Linked DNA regions of Bdellovibrio bacteriovorus. The main gene of each other region encodes a partner of the protein of the gene in region 2 in a complex. Links are inferred from orthologs where the notes say so. Each region holds a gene or a part of one and is shown on either strand. Other genes may lie near its edges.

The links.
Region 1: the proteins of AZI85_RS06650 (region 2) and uvrB are in contact, whole or in part, in a crystal structure (PDB 7EGT), measured with the Thermus thermophilus proteins. The link is inferred for Bdellovibrio bacteriovorus from one-to-one orthologs. Residues at the interface, in WP_096412145.1 of Thermus thermophilus: His654, Arg656, Phe657, Gln666, Asp668, Glu669, Lys680, Arg681, Leu682, Ser683, Lys685, Tyr686, Ala687; in WP_096411307.1 of Thermus thermophilus: Glu23, Leu25, Arg26, Asp27, Gly28, Glu29, Arg30, Phe31, Arg55, Glu326, Asp327, Phe328, Glu379, Ser382, Gln383, His398, Gly400, Arg401.

The regions. Positions count from the first base shown.
Region 1 is NZ_LUKF01000018.1:13,438-24,662, reverse strand. What follows is about bases 4,871-7,794. They hold uvrB (excinuclease ABC subunit UvrB), read left to right. Parts: upstream 4,871-5,255; coding sequence 5,256-7,334; downstream 7,335-7,794. Other genes in these bases: uvrC (excinuclease ABC subunit UvrC), read left to right, coding at 7,431-7,794; AZI85_RS14265 (penicillin acylase family protein), read right to left, coding at 4,871-5,111. Also shown: gltX (glutamate--tRNA ligase), read left to right, coding at 1-13; cysS (cysteine--tRNA ligase), read left to right, coding at 21-1,469; AZI85_RS14275 (hypothetical protein), read left to right, coding at 1,620-2,105; AZI85_RS14270 (DUF333 domain-containing protein), read right to left, coding at 2,172-2,678; more of AZI85_RS14265, read right to left, coding at 2,820-4,870; more of uvrC, read left to right, coding at 7,795-9,320; murein biosynthesis integral membrane protein MurJ, read left to right, coding at 9,317-10,882; AZI85_RS14245 (hypothetical protein), read right to left, coding at 11,141-11,225. UniProt on the Escherichia coli protein: The UvrABC repair system catalyzes the recognition and processing of DNA lesions. A damage recognition complex composed of 2 UvrA and 2 UvrB subunits scans DNA for abnormalities.
Region 2 is NZ_LUKF01000009.1:14,301-21,710, forward strand. The notes cover bases 4,252-7,238. They hold AZI85_RS06650 (ATP-dependent helicase), read left to right. Parts: upstream 4,252-4,591; coding sequence 4,592-6,886; downstream 6,887-7,238. Other genes in these bases: AZI85_RS06645 (hypothetical protein), read right to left, coding at 4,252-4,405; AZI85_RS06655 (hypothetical protein), read left to right, coding at 6,977-7,238. Outside these bases: AZI85_RS06625 (inositol monophosphatase family protein), read right to left, coding at 1-393; AZI85_RS06630 (SPOR domain-containing protein), read left to right, coding at 533-1,354; AZI85_RS06635 (pectin acetylesterase-family hydrolase), read right to left, coding at 1,344-2,399; AZI85_RS06640 (hypothetical protein), read right to left, coding at 2,460-3,062; more of AZI85_RS06645, read right to left, coding at 3,059-4,251; more of AZI85_RS06655, read left to right, coding at 7,239-7,410. UniProt on the Escherichia coli protein: A helicase with DNA-dependent ATPase activity. Unwinds DNA duplexes with 3'-5' polarity. Translocates on single-stranded DNA with 3'-5' polarity. Initiates unwinding more efficiently from a nicked substrate than double-stranded DNA.

The DNA.
Region 1 (11,225 bases), on a different replicon or contig from region 2:
GGCTCAATTATAGGTGAAAGATGTCGTTAAAGATTTACAACTCTCAGTCTAAGCAGCTTGAAGACTTTGTGCCCCTGACTCCGGGTCAGGTGAAAATGTATGTCTGCGGTCCGACGGTTTATAATTTTCTTCATGTCGGGAACTTCCGTGGGGTTGTCTTCTTTAATTTGGTTCGCAATTGGCTAGAGTCTTCTGGTTACAAAGTCGACTATGCTTTGAACTTCACTGACGTGGACGACAAGATTATCAATCGTGCTCACGAATTGGGTATGGATCCTCACGCGTTGTCTGAAAAGTACATCGTCGAGTATAAAAAGGATTTTGCCTCTTTAGGTCTTCGTCCTCATGATCACAATCCGAAGGTGACTGAACATATGGACGGCATCGTCGATATGGTGAAGACTTTGGTGGATAAAAATATCGCCTACGAAACTCAAGGTGATGTGATGTATTCCATCGCGGCTTTTGATGGCTATGGTAAGTTGAGCGGTCGTAATCCTGAAGAGCTTCAAGCCGGCGCTCGCGTGGATATTGATGAAAAGAAACGAAATCCAATGGATTTTGCTCTGTGGAAGGCGGCGAAGCCAGGTGAAGTTTCTTGGCCTTCTCCGTGGGGACCGGGGAGACCTGGCTGGCATATCGAATGCTCGGCGATGATTCAAAAAATCTTCGGTGATCAGATTGATATTCACGGCGGCGGTATGGATTTGATCTTCCCGCACCATGAAAACGAGATCGCGCAAAGCGAAGGCTGCACCGGTAAGCACTTTGTAAAATACTGGATGCATAACAATATGCTAAACTTCGGCGGACAGAAAATGTCGAAGTCATTAGGTAATGTCGTGACGATGCGTGAGTTCTTAGAAACGAACAACGCGGAAATCTACAAGTGGATGGTTCTTTCTGTTCACTATCGTACGATGAGTGATTTTAGTGATGCGGCTGTGGAAAGAGCGGTGTCAGGCTTAGCGCGCATTTATTCCGCACTTTCTTTGGCGGATGAGTATGTCGCTGAAGGTGTGGCACCAGATGCCGGATTTGAAAAAATCACGCAAGAGGCCTGGAAGAAAGTGGAAGCGGCTTTGAATGATGATTTCGGAACACCCGAGGCCTTTGCTTCTTTGTTCGAAGTTGTGCGCCAGTTTAACTCGCAAGTTCGTCGTGGTATGAAGTCCAACCCGGCAGTGCAAGGGAAGGCCGTCGCATTTAAAAACTTTGTTGCTAAACTCGGTCGTCTTTTAAGCCTGTTCCAAGAACCTGCGGGTTCTTTCTTAATCAAGCTTGATGATATGCTGCTTGCAAAAATGAACGTGAAGCGCGCGGATGTGGATGCTTTGGTTGCAGAACGCACTCAGGTGCGTGAGGCCAAAGACTTTGCAAAATCCGATGAACTTCGTGCGAAACTGACGGGAATGGGAATTTCTGTCAGCGATACACCGACAGGAAGCTTCTGGGAAGTGACTAAATAATCTAAAAAACGCCAGCTTAGCCTGGCGTTTTTTCATAATGGGCTGTGAGTTTGCAGCTCTCTGATTAATCCTCTGTAATTTCCGTGTGCCTTCTTTCCTTTGATTTTGAATCGGATAAGATCCCGTCATTCAAAATCAAAGGAGCTTTTTATGCGTCTTTTAATTGCTGCTATCTTATTGGCCTCTTCTTGGGCTCAAGCCCGCACGTTGTCTTCAGTCGAAGAGAAAATAAATCCCTCTTCCATCGATCAAGTGATTCGTTTGGTGGATAAAGATTCTCCGGGGTCTTCAAACTTAAAGGTTTCTGTTGTCGTTACTGATTACGGGATGAGCACGGATGTGTCTCCAAGACACGCGATCTATCTGACGTTAGCAAGTCTTGCGGAAATGGGAAATATTTTTGCTGAGTTCAGAATTACGGAAGAGGCTTATAAGTTTATTTCGGCTCAAAGAATTGCTGCCGGCATTTATGAAGTGAAGGCGCAAGTGTATGATGAGACTTTCAAAGAAGTGACTTATACGATTGATGCGACAAAGATGTTCAGTGATGAGCGTAAACTTCGCAGTAATTGCGGAAGTGCTTTCTGTGATGGGTTCTTAACGACGACGGTGGATGTGAAAGAGGTGGCTAAATAGCCGCTCGTGATTCTTATGAAAACTTTTCTGGTAAAAAGGGAGCTTCGTGCTCCCTTTTTATTTTGCTTAAAGGCCAGCGACGATGGATTGAAGATCCGGGATGTCCGCGAGCTTTTTGCCTTTCACGACGGCCTTCGTACTTTTGCTAACGACACCGAAAGGGATATTACCCCACCATTTTTCTACGATAGAGCCATCTGCATTTTTCGTCGTCATTTTGCAAGTATCATAAGTGCCAGCCGGAGGAGCTTCGACTTTTTCTAAGATACCTCCATTAGTCACGCAGTTAGCAAGAATCTGCTTAAAGCGCTCTGGGGAATAAAGATCCGTCACTTCCAGATGTTCAGAAACCACGTCATTTCCCATCGTGGCTTCGTATTTGACGGTCCATTTCTTAGTGTCTTTATCGAACTTAACAACTTCTTTTACAATGCGCACAGATTTTTGAGTGCCATCACGTTGTTGAACCGTGCCCGTCCATTGAACTTTGTCTCCCACGCTGGGATATGCCCAGGCTTGCAGGGAGAACGAAGAAACCACCAAAGCGGAAAAGAGTTTATAAAGTTTCATCATGCCTCCTGTATGGGATCCAGAATCGCATGGGTTTTTCAGAGGGGGAGCTATTCTTTAGTGGGTTTGCAATCATACAAAGAAAGGCTCAGCATTTAGTCTGAGCCCTTATGAAACTGCAATAGATGTAAACGAAAATCGGGCTTATTCCAGGGTGAGCACGTGGGTTTTAACCTGCTCGATATCTTTGTCATCCATCCATTGCTCGCGGTATTTGCCTTCGATAAAAAGATGGACCTGATCTTTATAGAACGGGGAAAGCATGTGACCGGAAATCCCAATAGGATTGATGCCCCAGCTTTTTTGAGGTGAGGCGAAGTCAATGATTCTGCGAGTGGACGGACCCGCGACGACTTTAAAGTCTCCACCCATGCCGCGCATTTTGTTGTTGTTGATTTCATTGTACGCCCCGGGAATGGGGTAGGGACCTAGGTTGAAGACTTTGTTTAAAGGTGCAGTTCTGCCTAGCGGATGTATGTATTCAACAGTATGTATCGTACCCCAGCTTTGGTTCTGTACTTTTTCAACCGCTTTTTTGAAGCCTGCGGTGATCACTTCAGCTCTTTTCAAGTCTTTCCACCAAGGCGAAGTTTCGTTCAAGATCGTACGACGATAGAATTGCCAAGCGTAAGGGGTGTTAAGGAAAGTTTTGCGTTCCTCTTCTGAAAGTTTCTGCAGCAGAAGCTGGATGTTTTCGCTATTCCATTGGTGGTAAAGACTTGCGGCTGTCGACGAAATATCGGATCGATGATTCCAATCTTTAAGATCTTGCAGGGCTTTTTCGTGTTTTTTATTTTCTTCTGGTGATAATTGAAGATCTGCCAGAAGTTTTTCTAAAATTTCTGCAGTAAAGGTGTTGAAGTTTTCAGTTTGCAGGGCCTTAAACTCTTCTGCATTCCACACATCTTTTTCGGAAAGGGCCTTAACGATAGTTTGATAGCGATCATCGGCCTGGAAGTCGCCGCGGATGTTTGCCGGAAGGCTGTCAGGACGTGAGTTCGCGGTCACAATAAACCCTGAGGGCGGATTTACAGAGTGGGGTTTTTCGTTCCACTCCAAAAGACGAAGATATTCATCGTCGCCAGAGGCTCCGTCAAAAAGCATATCGGAATTAGGATTCTTTTTAACAGCGATATCGCCAAACACCCACCACGCAATGTTATCGGCGTCGGCGTACATTACGTTAAGTCCAGGCGCTGTCGCTGATTTCAGTGCTGACTCAAACTCTGTAATGCTTTTCGCTTCGCCCATCAGGCGCAAAGCTTTCATGGGGTTGTTTTCTTTTCTATGAAAAGCCCACTTCAACGCTAAATTTTTCTCAGTAAAGATTCCGTCCATCAAGGGCCCGTGCGGAGTTTCAATCATCGGCAAAGTGACGTCGATGCCATCCTTCACTTTGATAACTTCGTTCCACTCTTGGTAGCCGACAGGTTTTTTATTGAAGAGAACCGTTTTTTGCTCACTGTTCAAAGTTTCGCGATAAAGATCCATGTCATCGGAAAGAGACATAGTGAAACCCCAAGCATGATGACGGTTGTGTCCTAAGATCGCAAAGGGAACGAGTGGAAGATAGTGACCGTAAAGTTCAAACTCAGGGGTTTGAATGTGTGCTTCCACCCAAACAGCGGGAAGGGCATAACCAATGTGGGGATCGTTGGCGAAAATACTTTTTCCTGATTGTGATCTGCTGGGGGCAATCAGCCAGGCGTTACTTCCTTCAAAGTGCGGAGTAAATAATCCTTCGGTAAGAGCCGGCAATGCGAGGCTGTTGCTGACAATCTTCAGTGGCGCGGTTAAGGGATTGTTTCTTAAAGCCTGAAACTGTTCTTCAGAAAGTTTTTTAGCTAATTCTGACATCAGGGGATCCGCTTTTAAAGCGATGCCGAAACTATAAGCCATGTGGCCTGTCATAACGTAAGCGTCCAGAGGCGTGAAAGGACGGGGCTTCAACCCCAGTATTTTCATTTCAAAAGGCAAGGGACGGGTTGCTACGTATTGATTAACACCGTCGAAATAGGCTTCCATCTCGCTCCACAGGCGTTCGTCGAAAGTGCCTGTTTCTTTTTCGTGTTTGAGCATGCGTTCTACAGCAGGTTTAATCATGAGGCTGCGATAAAGTTTGTCGCTCGTAAGCGCTACTTCTCCGAAAGCTTCGCTCAGTTCTCCTTGAGTCATGCGGCGAGAAAGCTCCATTTGAAAAAGTCGCTCACTGGCCATGACAAAACCCAGTGCTCTCAAAGCATCGATTTTATTTTGTGCTTTGATATGCGGAATTCCGAAGGCGTCACGAGTGACCGTCACGGGGGCAGACAGTCCTTGAATTTTTAGTTGTCCATCCATGGGCGCCACGGATTGCTTCATAAAAAAGTAGACGGCAAAGACAGCTATACAGATCAGAGCGGTAAGAACGAGCAGAATTCGCTTTAAGTTTTTCATAGTAAAACTCTCGAACGGAGCTCAGCTCGAAGCAAGGGACTTTCCATGTCACTATGCAGAAATGAAGGGCTGGACTTTGGATTGACGCAACGTAGACCCAAAAAAGAAGCAGGCACCTTTCGAAATTATGCTATGCTCGAAGGGATGGCCTCTGCTTATAAAAAGAACTTTCAACTAGTCTCTGAGTATAAACCTTCTGGGGATCAGCCTCGTGCGATTCAGCAGATGATGGAAAACTTTGATGCTGGATTAAAACATCAGACACTTCTGGGTGTGACAGGATCGGGAAAAACTTTTTCGATGGCGCACACTATTGCAAAACTCAATCAGCCAGCGTTGGTGCTTGCTCCAAATAAAACTTTGGCGGCCCAGCTGTATGCAGAGTTTAAAGAACTCTTTCCGCACAATGCGGTCGAGTACTTCGTCAGCTACTACGATTATTATCAGCCAGAAGCTTATATTCCGTCGACGGACACTTACATCGAAAAAGACTCGGCGATCAATGAACAGATCGATCGTATGCGCCACTCGGCAACGCGTTCGTTGTTTGATCGTCGCGATGTGATCATCGTCAGTTCGGTTTCTTGTATTTACGGTTTGGGTTCTCCGGAAGCTTACGAAGGCATGATGATTCAAATCGTTTCAAATACGGAAATGAAGCGTGATCATTTGATTCGTGAATTGATCCGCATTCAGTATCAACGTAACAACGTGGATTTTTCGCGCGGAACTGTGCGCGTTCGCGGCGATAATGTCGAGATCTTTCCTTCTTACGAAGAAGACCGCGCCGTGCGTGTGGAATTCTTTGGCGACTTTATCGAGCGTCTTTCTTGGATTGATCCGTTAACAGGTCAGGTTCTAGAAGAGCTGGATCAAATCGGTATTTATCCGGGAAGCCATCACGTCACCAGTGACGACAACTTAAAGCGCGCGATTCGCACGATTCAAGATGAACTGCGCGAACGCCTGGTTGATTTGAATAAAGAAATGAAGTTCTTAGAAGCTCAACGTCTCGAGCAAAGAACTTACTACGATATCGAGATGATGGAGCAAATGGGTTTCTGTCAGGGGATCGAGAACTATTCTCGTCACATGACAGGTCGTGGGCCGGGGGAGCCACCTCCGACACTTTTAGAATACTTCCCGAAAGAATTCGTCACCTTCATCGATGAGTCACACGTGACCGTGCCGCAAATCGGCGGCATGTACCGTGGGGACCGCGCTCGTAAAATGACTCTGGTCGAACACGGTTTCCGTTTGCCTTCGGCTTTAGACAACCGACCTTTAAATTTTCAAGAATTTGAAACAATGATGGATAAGGTCGTCTATGTATCGGCGACACCGGGAACTTACGAGCTGCAAAAATCCGAAGGTATCATCGTTGAGCAGATCATTCGTCCGACAGGCTTGATTGACCCCGTTGTTGAAGTGCGTCCGGTCAAACACCAGGTCGATGATTTGTTAAAAGAGATCCGTGATCGTATCAAAAAGAACGAGCGTGTTCTTATCACGACGTTGACGAAGCGTTCAGCGGAAGATTTGACTGAATATTATGAAAATCTAGGCATTAAAGTTAAATATCTGCACAGTGAAGTTCAGACGGTAGAGCGTACAGAAATCTTACGCGATTTGCGTTTGGGAGTTTTTGACGTTCTTGTGGGTATCAACTTGTTAAGAGAAGGTTTGGATATTCCAGAGGTCAGTCTTGTTGGTATCACAGATGCCGATAAGGAAGGTTTTTTGCGCTCAGAGCGTTCGTTAATTCAAACTATTGGCCGAGCCGCTCGTAACTTAAATGGGCATGTGATTCTTTACGGAGACAGAATCACGGAGAGCATGGAAAAAGCCATGGGTGAAACCGAGCGTCGCCGCCGCATTCAGCAAAAATATAATGAAGACAATGGCATCACTCCGCAATCGATTCGTAAAAGAATCAAAGAAGGTTTGGGCGAAGTCTTTGACGGAACACTGGCTGGCGGACCTCTTCAAGGGGAAAATAAGACCGCAGCCGTGGTTACGAAATTCTCAAATCAACCCGATAAACTTCAGGAAGAAATTGCTAAGCTGCGCGCGAAGATGAAAAAACTTTCAGCAGATCTTGAGTTTGAGGAAGCGGCGAAAGTCCGCGATGAAATCAAGCGTTTGCAAATCATTGAATTGAATATCCGCAGCGGTGAAGTGGAGCAGACAAGCGCAGAGGTCCTCAAAGATGGCCTTAAGTAGAAATCATCTCAAACAACCCTCCTCTGACTGCGTTGCTCGTCGTCGACGTACGAGATGTACGCCTTCCTCCTCGCGCCTTGCAGCGGAGGGCCTGATATGATTTCTAAGTTCGAGGAAGTGCGCGATAAAGTCAGGGAGTTCCCGGTACAAAGCGGGGTCTATCTGATGAAGGGTCATGCCGATAAGATCATTTATATCGGTAAGGCTAAGAATTTGCGCGCGCGTGTTCGAAGCTATTTTACCGATAGCAAGGATCATTCACCAAAGACGCGGTTGTTGGTTCAGAATATTCATGAAGTTGAATACATTCTGACTAAAACCGAAGTCGAAGCTTTCTTATTGGAAGCTTCGTTAATTAAGAAACATCGTCCGAAGTACAATATACGTCTTCGTGATGACAAAGCTTATCCTTACATTCGTTTTACCTGGGCTGATGATTATCCTCGTCTTTACGTTGCTCGCAAAGTAAAGAAGGATGGGTCGCTTTATTTTGGTCCTTATACTTCTGGATTTGCGGTTCAAGGCACCATTCGTTTTTTAAATCGGACTTTTAAGATTCGTGATTGCACCGATGCGGTTTTTAAATCTCGCACGCGGCCTTGTATGACTTACCAGATCGGTCGTTGTACGGCGCCTTGCGTGGAGTACATCAATCAAACGGATTACCGTGAAGAAGTCGAAGGCGCGAAGCTCTTTTTGAAAGGGCAGAATAAGAAAGTCGTTAAATCCATCACGGAAAGAATGATGGTTGCCGCTGAAGAAGAAAAATTTGAAGTGGCGGCCCGTCTGCGCGACTCGGTTCAAGCGATTAAAGCCATTTTAGAAAAACAGGCCGTTATCAATGACACTTCTGAAAAAGATCAGGATGCGGTGGGTTTCTTTGGTGATCATCGTGGTTGCTTGGTGGAAACGGTGCATGTTCGCTCGGGAAGGGTGATTGGAACTCGGTCTCACTTCTTACCTCACTTTGATCCAAATGATCCGGCGGAAGATCCACGAGAATGGCTGGTGGATTTCCTCAATCAGTATTACGAAGACAACTTTATCCCGGATGAAGTTTTGTTGACGGTGGATATCGGCAATGACTTAACGAAATTGATGGGCGAAGTTTTGAAAGAACGCTCGGGCAATAAAGTCGTCGTTCGATTTGCTACCGATGAGCGTGGTCGCAATTTGATCGACATGGCTAATGAAAATGCCAAGTCTCACTTCTTGAAATATGTTTCTAAGTCGGAAGAAAAACTTCGCGGTCTAGACGAAATCAAAGAAAAACTGTCGTTGCCAGAACTTCCACGTCGTATTGAGTGTTATGATATTTCGACCTTCCAAGGTGCTGAAACCGTTGCTTCGCAAGTGGTTTTTGAAGATGGTGTTCCGGCAAAAGAACATTACCGTCGCTATAAAATTAGAACGGTTCAAGGTATCAATGACTTTGCTTCGATGTATGAGGTTCTCAGCCGTCGATTTAAGCACACTGAGTATGAAGATCCGCAACTTATTGTGATTGATGGTGGTAAGGGGCAATTGACTCAAGCCATTCGTATTCTACAAGAAATTGGTCGCAGCGATATCCCCGTTGTGGGGTTGGCGAAGGCGCGGACGGAAAGTGACTTCCAAAAACAAGAAGTGGAGTCCACCGAAGAGCGCTTCTTCCTGCCTAATAGGTCTAATCCGGTGATCTTTAAACATAACGCCGAGGCCTTGCATATTCTGACAGGCATCCGTGACGAGGCCCATCGTTTTGCCATCACGTACCATCGTAAGCTTCGTGAAAGCAGTTCTTTGGAAAGTGAACTGGATTATGTTGTGGGATTGGGCGAAAAAAGAAAGAAAGTTCTTTTGACTCGCTTTAACTCTATTGATGAAATCAAGGGTGCCGTACCTGAAGAAATTGCGACTCTTAAAGGGTTCAATCGTGTACTGGCGGAGCGCATTCTGCTTCAATTGAATGAACCAGATGATGAAGATGCTGAGGTTGAAGAGTGAAAAGTCATGCCCTGTTAGTAGGTTTGGGAATATTCTTAAGTCGTATTGCAGGGCTGGTTCGTGAAAGAGTTTTCGCTCATTTCTTTGGAAACTCGGATGCCGGGGATGCGTTTAAAGCCGCCCTTAAAATTCCCAACTTCCTGCAAAATCTTTTTGGTGAAGGTGTTCTTTCCGCAAGCTTCATTCCGGTCTATGCCCAGCTCTTAGCAAAAAAACATGACGAAGAGGCCGCAAAGGTCGCATCTGTTATCGGCAGTCTTTTATTCTTGATGACGTCTTTTTTGGTTTTGGTGGGCGTCTTTGCAACTCCATTCTTAATTGATCTTATTGCTCCCGGTTTCCAAGGTGAAAAACGCGCATTGACGATCCAGATCGTGCAAATTCTTTTCCCAGGCACGGGATTCTTGGTCATGTCGGCATGGTGTTTAGGGATTTTAAATTCGCACCGTAAATTTTTTCTTTCGTATGTGGCTCCAGTTATTTGGAACTTGGCAATCATCTTTACATTGGTGATGTGGGGAAGTAAGCAAGGGCAGTATGATTTAGCCGTGACCGTTTCCTGGGGACTCGTTGCAGGAAGTTTTTTGCAATTTGCGATTCAATTGCCTTCAGCGCTTCGTTTAGGAAAAAAGATCTTTCCGTCATTGGATTTAAAACTAGGCAGCGTTCGTTCGATCACGAAAAACTTTGCTCCCGTGGTGGTTTCTCGCGGTGTGGTTCAGATCAGTGCTTATATCGACAATATGTTAGCGAGTTTATTGCCGACAGGTGCGGTTTCGGCTTTGGCATATGCACAGACACTTTATCTGTTGCCGGTAAGTTTGTTTGGTATGAGCGTGTCCGTCGCCGAGTTGCCAGCAATGTCTCAAGCAACTGGTTCTGATCTGGAAATTAAAGAGTACTTACAAAAACGTCTGAACCGCGGGCTAGAGCAAATTGCCTTCTTTGTCATTCCCTCTGCCGTGGCGTTTTTCTTCTTAGGTGATTTGATTGTCGGCGCCGTTTTCCAAACAGGGGAGTTCCAAAAAGAAAACACCGATTTCGTATGGATGGTTTTGGCGGGTTATTCCGTGGGGCTTTTAGCAACGACCTTAGGCCGCCTGTATTCGTCGACGTTCTATTCATTGAAAGACACAAGAACCCCACTGCAATTCGCGATCATTCGCGTGATCTTCACAACAATCTTGGGTGTGATCTTCGCGTTCTACTTACCTGAAACCTTGGGCTTCGAACGCCAGTGGGGAACGGCGGGCTTGACGGTATCTGCAGGTTTAGCTGGCTGGATTGAATTCTATTTCCTCCGCAAAGCATTGAACAAAAAAATCGGCCACACCGGATTAAAAATCCCATTCCAAATCAAAGTATGGTCCGCCGCTATTATTTCCGCATTATCCGGCGCCGCTATTGCTCGCTTCGTTCTGCAATCCGATCTCCACGTTATCATTAGAGCCGCCATCGCTCTTTCAATCTACGGCTTATTGTACTTCGGCTTAGGATACCTTTTCAAAATCGAACAAACCAAATCCGTCGCAGATAAAATCCTGCGCCGATTAGGAAAATAGATTTTAGTTGTGGTTCCCCTTCTATGTTGGCCGTTAGAAGGTCGTGACAACACGGTTTATGGCAAAAGCTCGTATACCATCGCTGTATGCCAGAACATAATCGAAGGCCCCGTCGGTTGTGGGATCAACGGCATGTTGTAAATTTCTATCCGATAATGCTGGCTTATTAATTTCATCTCAGGATAGTCTTAAGTTTCAAGAAGAAGAACGCTCTTTGGCTACTTCAAGACAGATTGACGCACCCTAAATTCCTGAACATCAGTTTTTTTGATGAAACCCCGCTGCGATGGCGGGCTGAGTTAACTTTGGCAATGCTCCCAGTTTTTTATTGTTAAAGCGTCTT
Region 2 (7,410 bases):
ATCCATTTCTAATGCAAGACTGATACAAAAAATCGGAAAGCGATGAATGTAGTTTGTTGTTCCATCTAATGGATCCACGATCCAACGACCTTCAGGCCCCGCAGGTTTTACCTCGACCTTCGCCCCGGGAGCGCTTTTCGCGGCAAAGCTTTCTTCGCCCAAGAACTCAATTGTCGGAAAATTTTTCTTAAGATGCTCTGCGATGACTCTTTCTGATTCTTTGTCGGCTTCGCTGACTAGACCTGCTTGGAACTTTTCTTCGATATGTTCTAAGTTACCGAAATAATTGAGAAGCACTTCCCGTCCCAAGCTGACAGCCTTGATTGCTGTACTTAAGACCTGCTTCCAATCCATTGATTTTGCGCCATTTTCCACGGTTTTCCCTTTGAACATTTCTTCTGATTATTGACCAGTTCCGAGACTTAAAGCTAACATGATTGAAGGGCCAAAGGAAGGGCCTTAAACTTTAGAGATGCTTTGTAAAAATCAGAGCATATTAACTCAAGTGAGTTTAAACATGAGGATTGAAAAAATGAGTTCTAAAACAGACGCGGTTGTGAAACTTTCGATAGTATTCTTTGTTTCTTTGTTGTTCTTCTCTGTAGGAACATTCGTTGGCAAAAAGTACAGTGACAACCAACATCAATTGGCGGCTCTTGAACCGCAAAAAAACAATGCTCATGGCGAGCGTGAAGTAGCGTCTGTTAACAACGGTCATGGCGAAACTAAATCTGGTCAGATGACGGATGAAGAGATCGCAAAGCTTGCAGAAGAATTCGTAGCTGATGAAGTGGCTCCGGTTCCTGCGGCTCCTCATGGTGAAGAAGGCCACGGCGCTTCTCACGACGAAAAAACTGTCGGTCACGATGCTCACGGTGAAGTGGCTGAAACAAAAACTCAGACAGAACCAAAAGCTGAAACAGCGAAGCCTGCAAATCCTAAAGGTGACAAACATTCTCCAGTAACTAAAACTGAAGAGCCTTCTTCCGCAGCGAAGAACATCGCTTCTGGAAAAGCTCCAACAACTCACGAAGCGACGGAAAAAGCCGCAACAGTGACTAAAGAAGAGCGTCTTCCTTCTTCACTTCCAAAGGATGTAGCGCAATACACTGTTGGAAAATTCACTGTGCAAGTAGCTTCTTACACAGACGAAGCCGAAGCTCAAAAATTGGCTTCAGATCTTAAAGGCAAAGGTTACAGCGCGTTCTACGTACCTGCTAATATCAAAGGCAAACAATACTTCCGCGTCAGCGTAGGTCAGTTTGCGACTCAAAAAGAAGCTCAGTCTTACCGCACTGAACTTCTTACGAAAAGCAGAGTAGGTTCAGCGATCGTTCAACGAATCACTGAATAACAGAGACACTAATCGTTTTTTTCAAATCCTGATGAACCCCGTGAGAAATCACGGGGTTTTTCTTTATCCCATACACTCTTAAGGCAAAATCCCACGCCGTTTCACCCTTCATATCTTTGACCGTCGCCGTTTGATCCCTTTGCAAAAAGGTATGCGTCACGACATCAGCAATCCAAGTTTTTACGTTCGGGAAAGGTGCCGCGATCATGGCAATTCCTGAAGGTCCCAACACGAGCGCGCGATGAGATTCCGGCGTAATATTGCCAAACACCATCGACATCACCATGTCTTTCGTCGATTGCATGATGCCGATATTCCAGTCGGATAACTTGGCGAAGACAGGTCCCATCAGTGGAGCGATAAATCCATCGTCGACAGATGCTATCAATCCGATCTTTGCAAATTGCGCCAAATAATCTTGGGTCAATGCCGGCGTAAACTTCTTCCAAAAGTTTTTTCCAAAGTGCAGACCCGGGCTGTCAGCGATGATTGTTTTACGTGTGCTCGCTACCAAATAGGGTCGCATGGTTTCCGTATGAAGAAGAGCGCCGATGGCGCCCGCAGACCAGCCCCACACGGTCAGATCAGAAAGGTTTTTGAAGTCGATGACTCTTTGTTGATTTAAGTATGCAAAAGCCGCGGCGATGTTCGTGGCCCCCGTATGATAAAGAGTTGCACCGGGTTTATAGTGGGCTTCGTGTGTGCCCGCAAATACGTCGCCTGTGCAGTAAGGGAAGAAAAGAGCCGAATGCTCTTGCCACGGATTTCCGGGCTTTTCTTGCGCCATCACAGTCGTTTGTGGATCTCCGGGTAACGGCGAAAGACGCGTTAAAGGGCTTGAACCGTAGCAGGTGCCTTCGGACCAGCACGCTCCCCCACCCATGAATTCTATCAGAAGCTTGTCATCATCTTTGCGATCAAGATAGACGCTATAGACTTGCCCGTTTCCGCAGTGAGCTCCGGGAATGTCTATCTTCTGCCATGTTCTTGCTTCGGTAATAACACTGAATAATGTGATTAAGATGAATAAAGAATATGTTTTCATGTCCTCATTTTTCGCGAGAACACGGAACGTGGAAACAACTTTGTTAACATTAGACCATGGTTAGAGAGCGAAGCGCACACCAAGACGAATGACGACACTCCACACAGGATTTGGGTCGAAGTCCGAAGCGATAAGCGCACGACCTTCAATGCCGACAACAAAACCAAAGTTTTGCAATTGGTAAGCTCCTTCAGTACCCACAGAGAGTCCTGACATCATCTTGATATTTTCTTTATCGCTGCGGCTGTCACCCATCAAGGTCGTTTTCACTTCTTCTTGATAGCCACCAAGTCCAACGCCTCCATACACGGCACCCGACAACTCGTTTTTCACTTTATTTATTAAATGATAGCGCCCCCATACTAAAAGCTCTTGATGAGTGCGCTCGATATTTGAAGTCGCGTTTCCTGAGTCTTCCGAATAGCGTGCGTATTCTGCCAGAAAGCTCAGACGCTTTTTTTGATAACCAAAAGAAAAATTCAAAGGCTTAACGTCTTCGATTTCTTGCGAGTTGGCTCGCTCATAGCGCATTTCAGGGTTGATCAAATTCAGAGTTAAGTAAGAAGGAACTTCCGGTGCGACTCTCGGCATTCTTGCGCGTGATTCTTGGGCCCAGCTCACCGACGAGGAAATTAGCAACGCTAGGAAAATGAAAACTCTCATTGCAAGCTGCTTTCTGTGACAGAAGGCGTTTCAACGGGAGCGACTTCCACTTTAGGAACCATTTTGAATTCAGACTCTGCCGTTTTTTCGCAAGTCACGGCTTCTTCCGTCGTGAGTGCGGAAGAAGAAATAACCTCGGCCAAGAACTGACATTCTTCTTCACGGTAAGACTCATTCATTGCGAACATCGACTTCATAAATTTGTCGGCGGTATAGTAATTCAAATCCAGCTTATCGAAGTCGTCTTTCATTTTCGGAAGCACTTTCACGATCAACTTAGCGATGTCTTTACGTGCTTGCAGGTCCTCGATTCCGCGCGCTTTAGAATAAATGTCAGTATAACGTTTAAGAACGCGAGAGAACTGTGTTCCCAATGAATAAGCATAGCCGGTCACGTAATCAGAGAAACGCGCTTTATCTGCGGCTCCTGAATAAAAGATATTTAAAGATCTTTTGATATTGTCTGCTGATGGCAATGAGTTCACAGACTTTTCGTCACGCACTTTTAAAGAACGCGTGGCTTTTTCAGAAGGCAAAGACTGCGCGATAAAATCCGGATCGCCCGTATACATCCAGCCCCAGTAGTCAGCAAGACCTTCATTCAAACCGCGAATGATCGCCAGGTGATAGTACATATGCATTTGGGCTTCGCTCATCTCTTCGCCAGTGCTGATAGGCAGAAGACGACGGTGACGAACAGAAAGATCTTCTACGATCGCGCGCTCTAAGAAGTTTTCACGATCATGAATTTGCGCGCGCTCATCTCCCATCACCAGTTTATAAAACAAAGAATGAAAGTGTTCGTGCGCCAAGATTCCACCGTTGATGGGAATCGGAAGACCTTCTGAAGAATAAGGAACTAAAAGCATTGAATCCGTGTTGCCATCATAGAAAGCATTGTTCGTCAGACCGCCACGGACCTTCACTGCGACACCGACGTCGCGAGGCCACTTGTTCACTCCACCAGCCCCTAACTCTTCATCCAAAAGAGCCAGTCTTTGCGTGTGCGCATAGATCGTAACCAATTGCTGAGTCATTTCATTGGCAGGAATGAAAGCTCCATCCGAATTTTTAATGAAACGACCTTGTGGAGCGGAACCTTGTAATTGATTATTGGCGATGCGAGGGCTTAAGAAGAAACGCACAAATTTGCCAGCCACGGTTTGCAGATCCGTGATGCCCTTCAATTCGAATATATCCAGAGAGTAGGAGCCTTTCGAGTTGCTCATAGGAGCTAAAACTCGGACGCTGCCCGTTTCCGTAGCAGAATCTGTTTGCGGCGCACAGGCTGCCAACACAGATACTGAAATTGCTGCTATGATCCGACTGAAAACGTTCTTCACAAAGTCCTCTCTAAGCACTATAAACGGGAGGTCCCTAAGACCTATTGACCAAACGCGTTATAGTTATAGTTAAAATAGGCAAAAAACTCAATGAAAACTTAGGGATAGACAAACTTTGTCAGTCCCACTAAAGGTTCGACAGTGAAAGGGCTCTGGAAGGGGCCCCTCTTGTGACGAGGAAAAGCCATGGATGTACTTGATTTTGTTACGAAAGATTTAAACCCTCCGCAAAAAGACGCTGTCGAAACTCTTGAGGGGCCTTTACTGATTTTAGCGGGTGCCGGCTCGGGAAAGACCCGGGTCCTTACCCATCGCATGGCCAATATCATCGGCCAAGGGGTTGCCGCCCCCGATGAGATCCTTTGCGTGACCTTCACCAATAAGGCCGCCAAAGAGATGGAGCATCGTATTTACAAGATCCTTTCTGAGATGGGCGCGCATGTTCGCACTCAACTTTGGATCAACACCTTCCACAGTTTCTGCGTGCGCGTGCTTCGTCAGCACATCACTTTGCTCGACTATAAACCTTTCTTCGGCATCTATGATTCGTCAGATACGTTAAGCCAAATCAAAAAGGTTATGACGGTTCTGAATATCAACGACAAGATGTATCCCGCGAAAAACTTCCAAAGCCGTATCAGCAACGCCAAGATGATGGGACTTTCGCCCGAAGCTTTCGAAAAAAATGCGAAGCGCTTGATGGATGCAAAAACGGTTGAGGTCTATAAGGCCTACGAAGTCGAAATGAAAAAAGCGAACAGCTTGGATTTCGACGACTTGTTAATGAAGACCTATGAACTTTTCCGCATGTACCCTGACGTTTTAAAAATGTATCAGGAAAAATTCCGTTACATTATGGTGGATGAGTATCAAGACACCAATCACATTCAATATCTTTTGGTGCAGATGTTGGCGAAGGCTCATCGCAATCTTTGCGTTGTGGGTGATGAGGATCAGTCGATCTATAGCTGGCGTGGTGCGGATATTAAAAACATTCTGGATTTTGAAAAAGACTTCCCAGAAGCCAAAGTCGTCAAGCTTGAAGAAAACTATCGCTCTTCGGCTAACATTGTGAATGCCGCGACTTCGGTGATTAAAAACAATTCGCAAAGAAAAGATAAAACTCTTTTCACTTCAAACAATGCTGGTGACTTGATTCATGTTCGTGAAGAAAAAAATGAATACGATGAAGCGAAGTTTGTCGCAAAAACCATCCAGACAATGATGAATGAGGGCGAAGGCTCTTACAATGACTACGCTGTCTTCTATCGTACGAATGCGCAGTCTCGTGTTCTTGAAGAGCAGATGCGCACTTTGGCCATCCCTTACCGCCTGGTGGGCGGCGTGCGCTTCTATGAGCGCATGGAGATCAAAGACATTCTTTCGTACATGAAGCTTGCGATCAATCCCGCCGATGATATTGCTCTAAAACGTATCATCAATGTTCCCGCACGTGGAATAGGTAAGACGACGATTGAAAAACTGGAAGAGTACGCTGCTCAACACGGAACCAGCATGTACCTTGCTGCGGGCAAAGCCTGCGATGATCGCATTTTCAATGCGGGAACAACAGGAAAGATCCGTCGATTCTTGGAATTGATGGATGAATTGCAAGCCAATGCTTTGAATTTCAAGATTGTCGATTTCTATCACATCGTATTGGATCGCACAGAGTATTTGCTGAACTTGAAAAAAGACGAATCTCCAGAAGCGCAAGCTCGTATCGAAAACTTAGAAGAACTCGACAACGCCATTGCCCAGTTTGCGAAAGAGCGCGGTGACGAAGGAACTTTGACAAGCTTCTTGGAAGAGATGGCTCTAGTCAGCGATGTGGACTCTTTGGATCAAGAACAGAACTCTGTCACGTTGATGACTTTGCATATTTCAAAAGGTTTGGAATACCCTTACGTCTTTGTTGTAGGGATGGAAGAAAACCTTTTCCCAAGTGGTCGAAGCCTCGATAGCGATGGTGAAGAAGATGTTGAAGAAGAACGCCGCTTGGCTTACGTGGGCATGACTCGCGCGCGCCAGAAGTTGTGGCTGACTTACGCCAAAATGCGTCGCGTGTGGGGCCAAGAGCAAATGAATCCTCCCTCACGCTTCATCAAAGAAATTCCGAAAGAGTACGTGGACTTCAAAGCGGCTATTGCCGAAGGACCTCGCTTTGTTTCACGCTATGGCTCTAGTTCTTACGATGCTGATGGAGCCTTCGACAGTCCTCGCTGGGGTTCGCTGGCGTCGGATCGTAACAAAGCACGTCCACAAAGTTTCGATGATAGCCAAGCCTTTCCTGACTATGAAAATGAAGGATCTCAAGGTGGTCAATTCACCAAAGGCATGCGCGTTCGTCACCCCACTTTTGGAGCGGGCACTGTGTATGCGACCGAAGGAACCGGTGAAAACTTTAAGGTCAGCGTGATGTTCACGGATAATACGGTGAAGAAATTTGTCGTGAAATATGCCCGTTTAGAGCGCATCTAGAATATTGATATTGAGCATAATTTGTATTTTGTTGTTGCCAAAATCATGGTTCCTGACAAATCTAGTTCGGCTACCTGAGGAGGTACTACTGTGAAAAAGTTTTTTGTTGTAGCATGTTTATTTGTTTCATCTGTTTCTTTTGCTCAAAGACCAGCTCCAGCTCGTTCTGTAGCGTCTAACGGCGAAAACACTGCAAGCATCAGCTTGGGTATGAGCAGCTCTGCGCTTAACATTGGCGGCAGATTGGAATTCAGCCAAGAACAAGGTGCCTTCGGTGGTTACGCGTTCTTGCAAACTGAAAAGAAAGATGCGGGAATTCCGCAAATCTTGTCTTTCGGTGGTCACTCTTTGATCAAGCTTGTTGATGCATCCAATGTAAATGCCTACATGGCTCCAGGTGTTGGTATCTCTATGATCAAAATGGATGGCGCTGACGACAAAACTGTTTTCGGTCCTTCTTTCCGTTTCGGTGGTCAAATCAAATTGCCTCGCGGCGCGGGTGCTCTAGGTATCGAGCGCATGGA